Linked DNA regions of Rhodopseudomonas palustris. The protein of the gene in region 2 interacts with the protein of the main gene of each other region in a pairwise test. Links are inferred from orthologs where the notes say so. Each region holds a gene or a part of one and is shown on either strand. Other genes may lie near its edges.

Evidence for each region. Proteins that work in one complex are often made in the same cells at the same time.
Region 1: the proteins of nusG (region 2) and rho interact in binary tests that used the Escherichia coli proteins (3 or more experiments, as listed by UniProt). The link is inferred for Rhodopseudomonas palustris from one-to-one orthologs.

Annotation. Positions count from the first base shown.
Region 1 is NZ_CP041387.1:4,588,339-4,592,371, forward strand. What follows is about bases 1,129-4,033. They hold rho (transcription termination factor Rho), read right to left. Parts: upstream 3,262-4,033; coding sequence 1,996-3,261; downstream 1,129-1,995. Other genes in these bases: mnmE (tRNA uridine-5-carboxymethylaminomethyl(34) synthesis GTPase MnmE), read right to left, coding at 1,129-1,904; hemJ (protoporphyrinogen oxidase HemJ), read right to left, coding at 3,522-3,962. Also shown: tRNA uridine-5-carboxymethylaminomethyl(34) synthesis enzyme MnmG, read right to left, coding at 1-300; more of mnmE, read right to left, coding at 576-1,128. UniProt on the Escherichia coli protein: Facilitates transcription termination by a mechanism that involves Rho binding to the nascent RNA, activation of Rho's RNA-dependent ATPase activity, and release of the mRNA from the DNA template.
Region 2 is NZ_CP041387.1:2,580,437-2,585,665, forward strand. What follows is about bases 1,271-4,243. They hold nusG (transcription termination/antitermination protein NusG), read right to left. Parts: upstream 3,036-4,243; coding sequence 2,505-3,035; downstream 1,271-2,504. Other genes in these bases: rplA (50S ribosomal protein L1), read right to left, coding at 1,271-1,853; rplK (50S ribosomal protein L11), read right to left, coding at 1,860-2,288; secE (preprotein translocase subunit SecE), read right to left, coding at 3,053-3,241. Outside these bases: FLL57_RS11790 (NAD(P)-dependent oxidoreductase), read right to left, coding at 97-1,056; more of rplA, read right to left, coding at 1,164-1,270; FLL57_RS11815 (TonB-dependent receptor), read left to right, coding at 4,279-5,229. UniProt on the Escherichia coli protein: Part of the processive rRNA transcription and antitermination complex (rrnTAC). The complex forms an RNA-chaperone ring around the RNA exit tunnel of RNA polymerase (RNAP).

The DNA.
Region 1 (4,033 bases), 2.0 Mb from region 2 along the record:
CTTGCGATCGGCCTGCGCCCGCGGTCCGCGGACCGCTGGACCTTTGCGGCGGTTGAGCATCCGGAACTGGATGCCACCGGCATCAGCGACCCGGCCCATCAGGCCGTCGAGAGCGTCGACTTCGCGGACCAAATGACCTTTGCCGAGCCCACCAATGGCCGGATTGCAGGACATCGCCCCGATCGTGGCATAGCGATGCGTGACCAGCGCCGTTGCGGCGCCGATCCGGGCAGCCGCAGCAGCAGCCTCGCAGCCGGCATGGCCGCCGCCGATAACAATGACGTCGAAGGAAGTGCGCATCAGGGGGTTCTAGCTCAGCTCCTTGGAGCTTTGAAGGCGGCGCGCCAATCTGATACCGGCCAAAGCTCACCACATTGTTTCAAGTGAAACAGCGGCGGCGGCAATCGGTGTGGCATGGTTACCAAATCGTTGTCCGGCGCGCCTCCCATAGCCAGATGCCGAATGGGTCTTCGATCTTGGTTTCAAAGCAGGCACTCCGCTGTTTCACGTGAAACAGCGGCCATCCGCAGGACTATGGTTAACCAAGTCTTACCCGCCGGCCGATTGCGGCCTCCCTATTTCCCTATGCAGAACCGGCCAAAGATCTCGCCGAGGACGTCCTCGACATCGACCCGCCCAAGCAAGCGTCCCAGGTCATGGCAAGCGGCGCGGAGTTCCTCGGCGACGATTTCCTCGGCCAGACCCGGTGCCAGACTTCGTCCCAGCGCTGCCCCGGCATCGGCAAGCAGCAGCCGATGGCGGTCTCGGGTGATCAAGCCGGCCTCCGCAGAGCCGAAATATTGCGCGGCAAACTGCGTGAGTTCGCGCAGCAAACCGGCGACACCCTCGCCGCTAGACGCAGAAATACGAAAATCAGCGTCTGAAGACCGCTTCTTCCGCCCCTCGTCCGTTTCCGCCAGATCGATCTTGTTGCGCACCCGCCAGACCTCCGGTCCGCTGAGATCCGGATCGGAAGCGTCGGTGGGCGTGCTGAGCCACAGCACCAGATCCGCCGCCGCCGCGCGCGCCCGCGCCCGCCGCACACCCTCCTGCTCGATCGGATCGTCGCTGTCGCGCAACCCCGCGGTGTCGATCACCGTCACCGGATAGCCGCCGAGATCGAGATGAACCTCGATCACATCCCGGGTCGTGCCGGCATGAGGCGACACGATCGCCACATCACGCCGCGCCAGACGATTGATCAGGGTCGACTTGCCGACGTTCGGCGGGCCGGCGATCGCCACCACCATCCCGTCGCGGAGCTTTTCGCCCTGGCCCTGCTCGGCCAAGACCTCCGCAATCTCCGCGGACAGCGCGGCGATCTTCGCCCGCGCGGGTGCCATCAGGTCGGCGGCGACGTCACCTTCGTCGGAAAAGTCGATCCCGGCCTCGACCAGCGCCAGCGCTTCGATGATCTGGTCGCGCCAACGCCGCGCCCGGTCGCCCAGCACGCCCTGAAGTTGCCGCAGAGCCTGCCGCCTCTGCACCTCGGTATCGGCGTGGATCAGATCGTCGAGACCTTCGGCTTCGGTCAGATCGAGCTTGCCGTTCTCGAATGCCCGCCGGGTGAACTCGCCTGGCTCGGCCGGCCTCACCCCTTCGAATGCGGAAAGCGTCTTGATCAGCGCCGCCGCCACCGCGTGACTGCCGTGGATGTGCAGTTCGGCGACGTCTTCGCCGGTGGCCGACGCCGGTCCCGGAAACCACAGCGCCACGCCGTCATCGATCATCTCGCCGCTGCGATTTCTGAGATCACAACGCACCGCACGTCGCGGCGCAGGCAACGATCCGGTCAGCGCCGTTACCACGTTCCCAGCCTGTGGTCCGGAAACTCGAAAGATCGCGATCGCCGATGGGAGCGGCCCGGTCGCGAGAGCAAAAATGGTCTGGTCCCTCGGATGCATGGGCGCTGTCTTGCCGAGGCGCTGTTCCGAACGCAAACAAAAAGGGCGCCCCGCGCGGGACGCCCTTGATCGCTGGTGTTGGCCGGTTCGCTCAGGTGTTCATCGAGTCGAAGAATTCCGAGTTGTTCTTGGTGTTGCGCAGCTTGTCGAGCAGGAACTCGATCGCATCCATTGTACCCATCGGGTTGAGGATGCGGCGCAGCACATACATCTTCTTCAAGAGCTGCGGATCGGTGATCAGCTCTTCCTTGCGGGTGCCGGACCGCGAGATGTCGATCGCCGGGAAGGTGCGCTTGTCGGCGACCTTGCGGTCCAGGATCAGCTCCGAGTTACCGGTGCCCTTGAACTCTTCGAAGATCACTTCGTCCATACGCGAGCCGGTGTCGACCAGCGCTGTGGCGATGATGGTGAGCGATCCACCCTCTTCGATGTTGCGGGCGGCGCCGAAGAATCGCTTCGGCCGTTGCAGCGCGTTGGCGTCGACACCACCGGTCAGCACCTTGCCGGAGGACGGCACTACCGTATTGTAGGCGCGGCCGAGCCGGGTGATCGAGTCGAGCAGGATGACGACATCGCGGCCGTGTTCCACCAGGCGCTTGGCTTTCTCGATCACCATCTCGGCGACCTGGACGTGGCGGACGGCAGGCTCGTCGAACGTCGAGGAGATCACCTCGCCCTTCACCGAGCGCTGCATGTCGGTGACTTCTTCGGGCCGCTCGTCGATCAGCAGCACGATCAGGTAGCATTCGGGGTGGTTCGCAGTGATCGAGTGCGCGATGTTCTGCATCAGCACCGTTTTACCGGTGCGCGGCGGCGCGACGATCAGGGCGCGCTGGCCTTTGCCGATCGGCGCGACGATGTCGATCACGCGGGCCGACAGATCCTTGCGGGTCGGATCGTCGATCTCGAGCCGGAAACGCTCGTCCGGGAACAGCGGCGTCAGGTTGTCGAAATTAACCTTGTGCTTGGACTTTTCGGGATCTTCGAAGTTCAGCGAGTTGACCTTGAGCAGCGCGAAGTAGCGTTCCCCTTCCTTCGGGCTGCGGATATGGCCTTCGATGGTGTCTCCGGTGCGTAACCCGAACCGGCGGATCTGCGAGGGGGAGACGTAGATGTCATCCGGACCGGGAAGGTAGTTCGCATCCGGTGATCGCAAAAACCCGAAACCATCGGACAGCACCTCGACGACGCCCTCCCCGATGATGTCGGTTTCCTTCGCCGATAGCTGCTTGAGGCAGGCGAACATCAGCTCCTGCTTGCGCATCGTGCTGGCGTTCTCGACCCCCAGCTCCTCTGCAAACGAAACGAGCTCGGCCGGCGTCTTGGCCTTCAGGTCTTGAAGTTTGATTTCCCGCATGGGGGTGGTCCTGTGGAAACGAGACTGGGGATTCGTCAGCGGAAGAAAAAGCGGGAGGAAATAACGGAGGTCCGCAGGTCTTCAGGTCGACGGTGTCTTGAGCAAGGAAGGTGCGGGAGGTTTCAGACCCGATGCGGCGGCCGGTCCAAAAGGAGCCAGATCGCAACCACATTCGCCTGCTTTAGGTGGGACGACGCAACTATAGGAAATCCGTCGCAATCACGCAAGACGATCCCGGTGCCGGACGAGGATTTGCGCCCTCAGAACGGTTTGACGATGACGAAGATTACCGCCGCAACCATGAGAACAGTCGGTATCTCGTTGATAACGCGATAGAATTTATGAGATCGCGTATTCCGGTCTGCGGCAAAATCGCGCACATAGCGACCGAGCAGCAGGTGGATCACCGTCATCAGCACCACAGCGGCAAGCTTGCCGTGGAACCAGCCCGACGCAAAGTAGTCCTGCTCCCAGGCAATCGCGAGCCCGGCGACCCAGGCGACCAGCATCGCCGGATTCATGATCGCACGGTACAACCGGCGCTCCATGATCTTGAAGGTCTCGGACTGCTTCGTTCCGACCTCGGCGGTGCAGTGATAGACGAACAGTCGCGGCATATACAGCATGCCGGCCATCCAGGAGATCACCGCCACCACGTGCAGGGTCTTCACCCACGGATAGACATAGATCCATTCGATCATTCGAACTTCCATCCCGCTGTGCCGAGACGCTGCAACGAGATCCGGAACGCAGGACCTGCATCGCGCGTTGA
Region 2 (5,229 bases):
GCCAAGGCGCGCTCGCCAGCAGGGACCGGCCACAGCTCACCTTTCACCAGACGATGCAGCATTGCGCTTATGTCGATGTCGGCGCTGCGGTTTCGGTCAGCCCTGTGGGGCCTCGACCGGATATGGCAGCGGCCTCCCCTCGAAATACGCGGCCAGATTGGCGATCACGCAATCCTGCATGGCGACGTGCGCCTCCTGGGTATGCCCGCCGATATGCGGCGTCAGCACCACGTTGGGAAACTCGGCCAGCGCATCCGGCGCGTAAGGCTCCTGCGCGTAGACGTCGAGGCCGGCGCCCGCGATGGTACCGCCGGCAAGCGCGGCGATCAGCGCCGGCTGATCGATCACCGAGCCGCGCGAGATGTTGACCAGAATACCATCCGAGCCCAGCCGCTTCAGCATCCCCGCATCGATGATGTTCTCGGTGTCGGGACCGGCGCGGACGGCGACCAGCAGCACGTCGCACCAGTCGACCAATTCACCGAGGTCGCCGATATAGCGATACGGCACGTCGTGCCGGCTGCGGCTATGATAGGCGACCTCGGTCTCGAAACCGGCGACCCGCGCGGCGATCTTGCGGCCGATTTCGCCGATGCCATAGACCCCGACCTTGGCGCCGGTCAGTCCACGCGGCGGCTTCAGCATCGGCGACGGCCTGGCGCCGGACCAGCCCCCGGCCCGGACGTAAGCGTCGGCCGGCAGCACCCTCCGCATCAGGGCGAGCAGCAGCGCCAGCGCCAGATCCGCGACCGCCGAGGCGTTCGCGGCCGGGCTGTTGCCGACCACGATACCGCGCTCAGCCGCGGCTTTCAGATCGACCCCGTCATAGCCGGTGCCGTAGCAGACCACCGCGCCGAGCGCCGGGAGGATGTCGAAGGTTTCACGGCCGAGCGGCTGGCCGCCCATCGTCAGCAGCGCGCGGACATCCGCAAGCTCGGCGGCGCCGAACACCTGATCGGCTGGCTTGCCCGCGGTCTCCAGCAGCTCGAAGCGCTCGGCGAACCGTCCCAGCATCGACCTGCCGAACCGTGACGTCACCAGAACCTTGTCGGCCATTGCAGCCCCTCCCGATTGTTTGTTGTTGTTCTTGCGAGCAAACAAAAAGGGCGAACGGGTTGCCCCGTCCGCCCTTTTTCAAATCGCGATTCGTCCGGGCAACGGACTTAGTGGACGGTGCCCGGCTCGACCTTCACGCCCGGGCCCATCGTCGAGGACACCGCAACGCGCTGAATGTAGGTGCCCTTGGCGCCGCTCGGCTTGGCCTTGTTGACCGCGTCCGCGAGCGCCTTGATGTTCTCCACCAGCTTGTCGGCGTCGAACGAGGCCTTGCCGACGCCGGCCTGGATGATGCCGGCCTTCTCGACGCGGAACTCGACCGAACCGCCCTTGGCGCCCTTGACCGCGCCGGCGACGTCCATGGTCACCGTGCCGATCTTCGGGTTCGGCATCATGCCGCGCGGGCCGAGCACCTTACCGAGGCGGCCGACCAGCGGCATCATGTCCGGGGTGGCGATACAGCGGTCGAAGTTGATGTTGCCGGCCTGCACCTGCTCCACCAGATCCTCCGCGCCGACGACGTCGGCACCCGCGGCCTTGGCCTCGTCCGCCTTGGCGCCGCGCGCGAACACGCCGACGCGCACAGTGCGGCCGGTGCCGTTCGGCAGCATGACCACGCCGCGGACCATCTGGTCGGCGTGGCGGGGATCGACGCCGAGGTTGATCGCGACCTCGATGGTCTCGTCGAACTTCGAGATCGCGCGCTCCTTGATCAGCTTCACCGCCTCGTCGAGCGGATACAGCTTGGTGCGGTCGATGCCTTCGCGGATCTTCTTCAGACGCTTACCGATTGCCATGATCCGTTACCCCTCGACCTGCAGGCCCATCGAGCGGGCGGAGCCCTCGACCATGCGCATGGCCGACTCGACGGTGTCGCAATTGAGATCCTTCATCTTCTTCTCGGCGATCTCACGCACCTGGGCGGAGGTCACCTTGCCGGCGACATCGCGGCCCGGCGCCTTGGAGCCGGACTGGATCTTGGCCGCCTGCTTGAGGAAGTAGGACATCGGCGGGGTCTTCATCTCGAAGGTGAACGACCGATCGGCGTAGATCGTGATCACCACCGGAATCGGCGTGTTCTTCTCTTCCTTCTGGGTCTGCGCGTTGAACGCCTTGCAGAACTCCATGATGTTGAGGCCGCGCTGACCAAGCGCGGGACCGATCGGAGGCGACGGGTTCGCCGCTCCGGCCGGCACCTGCAACTTCAGGTATCCGGTCACTTTCTTTGCCATACCAACTCTCCTGTTGCCGGCGAACCGGCGGTTTCAGGTTTCGTGGTGGGGCTCTAGCGGACGACTGGCGATCGTCCGAAGCCTCCCACGCTTCGCGGAAATTACTTTCCGCACGTCATGGCCGGGCTCGTCCCGGCCATCCACGTCTTCTCACCACCGCCACGCCTACAAAACGTGGATGGCCGGGACAAGCCCGGCCATGACGGGGTGTTTCGGTCAAACCTTCTCGACCTGACCGAATTCCAGTTCGACCGGCGTCGCGCGGCCGAAGATCGACACCGCGACCTTGACGCGCGAACGCGCCTCGTCGATTTCCTCGACCACGCCGGAGAACGACGCGAACGGGCCGTCGGCGACGCGGACGTTCTCGCCGATCTCGAACGACACCGACGCCTTCGGGCGCTCCACGCCTTCCTGCACCTGGTGCAGAATGCGCATCGCCTCGGACTCCGAGATCGGCATCGGCTTGTTCTCGGCGCCGAGGAAGCCGGTGACCTTCGGGGTGTTCTTGATCAGGTGGAAGGCTTCGTCGGTCAGATTCATCTTCACCAGCACGTAGCCCGGGAAGAACTTGCGCTCGGCGTCGACCTTGCGGCCGCGGCGCACCTCTGTGACCTTCTCGGTCGGCACCAGCACCTGCTCGAACAGATCTTCCAGGCCACGCTGCTTGGCCTGCTCGCGAATCGATTCCGCGACCTTCTTCTCGAAGTTCGAATAGGCGTGGACGATGTACCAGCGCATGCTCATAAGATTCGGGCCTGCCGTTAGACGCCGAGCACCAGGCGGATCAGCAAGCTGATCACCTGGTCGGCGGCGAAGAAGAAGATCGAGGCCAGCGCCACCATCACGAACACCATGATCGTGGTGATCGAGGTCTCGCGGCGGGTCGGCCACGTCACCTTGGCGGTCTCGCTCCGCACTTCCTGCAGGAATTTGAACGGGCTGAAGGCCATGGCGTGATCCGGGTCAGTGTCGATGTCGGTTTCAGAAACTCAGACAGCCCTGTTGCGCCCAACCTCCGCCAAGGAACCCCTCAGCTTCAGGATGAGCCGCCAACCGGGCCCTGTTTTTCGGGAAAATCAAGCCGCGCCGGAAATCCGTCAAAGCGGGCCGGCAGCGAGTAAAGCTGTCTACTGCGCCACATCCACAAGGTCAAGATGCGGCCCGGCCAAGGTTCCGGCGCCGCCCGGCGGGCGGCTGCGGCGGCTCGCCGCGCGCCTCCTGAACCGCACCAGATCAATACCTAAATACCACATCAGCCAATGGAACCGGAGCAAACCGGCACGGCCGCCAGCCAAGGCTCGCGCCTGAAAGCGGCAAGGCAATCGGCGATGCCTCCGGAAGCAGCAGGGTCCAATTTTTCGTCCCATCGGCAGGAAGGGTCTGCTCGCGCCCCATCGAACCGACCCCGGTATCGGCGACGCCGGTCGGCGCGCTTGCGGCCTCGTCACCACTGTGAGGCTGCCGCGAGCGCATCGCGTGACCGGGCCTGCCGATCGTGGCAACGCGACGCAGCGACAAACAGATGATTAGTATCGATGCGGCATCCCCCCACCGCGATCACGCCGACGATTTCGGAACGATTCAAACAACACCATCCTGACGAGCGCATCGCGCAGCATTCGCGCGCAAACTTGTATCATCCAAGTCACATCGTCAAACGCAATCGCGAATTGGATCCGTTCTAATCGCAGCTATCTTGCGATCGCGATCGTTTTCGTAGACCGCACTCGTCGGAAACAAGCTCGTTGATGGTTTTCTGGGAGGGGCGAAGGAAGTGATAATCGACAATCTTGCTCGCGTGGCGTGCCTTGGTGCTGTGAGCCATCTTACTTTGTGTCTGGCGATCGATTTCGTCACACCGGCGCATGCGCAGTCGACGCTACCCGCGATCAGCGTCGAAGCGCCGACCCGTCAAAGCAAGCCCAGCGTTTCCCCGCCCCGCCGAGCATCGGCCACGCGCGCCGCGCCCCGCCGTGCGGCCGCGCCGTTGCAGCCGGTTGCTCCCGTCCCCTATGTCGTGCCCGGCCGCGGCACCGTCGGTGCGCTGACGCCGTCTTATGTCGGCGGTCAGGTCGCGAATGGCGGTCAGGTCGGTCTGCTCGGCAATCGCGGCGTGCTCGATACGCCGTTCAACCAGACCACCTACACGCGCGAGCTCATCGAGAACACGCAGGCACGTACGCTGGCGGACGTCCTGGTCAACGATCCCGCCGTCGCCTCGGCGCTGCCGCGCAGTATCGGCCGCGAGCAGCCGGTGATCCGTGGCTTCCTGCTCGGCAACACGGCGGTCGGCATCAACGGCTATTTCGGCCTGATGGGTAACAACAACTTCAACCTGATCGATGCGGTCGAACGCGTCGAAGTGATCAAAGGCCTCAGCGGCCTGCTCAACGGTCAGTCGCCGGACGATTCGATCGGCGGCGCGATCAATTACGTGATGAAGCGCGCCCGCAACGAGCCGATCGCCGAGGTGACGACGTCGTTCGCCTCGCGCGGACAAGGCGGCGTGCATCTCGACGTCGGCCAGCGCTACGGCGAACACAAGGAATTCGGCATCCGCTACAACGGCAGCTATCGCGACGGCAACACCGAGGTGGACAATCAGAGCCTGCGCGATCAGAGCCACGCCCTGGCGCTGGATTATCGCGGCGAGCGCGTGCGGGTCTCCGCCGACGTGCTCTACAACGATTTCCGCGGCAACGGCCTCAGCGGCCGCAACACCTTGAGCCCGAGCCTGACTGCGGTGCCGACGCCGCCTTCCCCGACCAATTTCTGGATTCCGACCTGGACCGGCATCAAGGGCACCAACACTGCGGCGCTGTTCCAGGCCGAAGTCGACGTCACCGACTGGCTGACGATCTATGGCGGCGGCGGCTTCTTCGAAAATTCCATCACCTCGACGATCTCCAACCCGACCATCGTCAATGCCCTCGGCGAC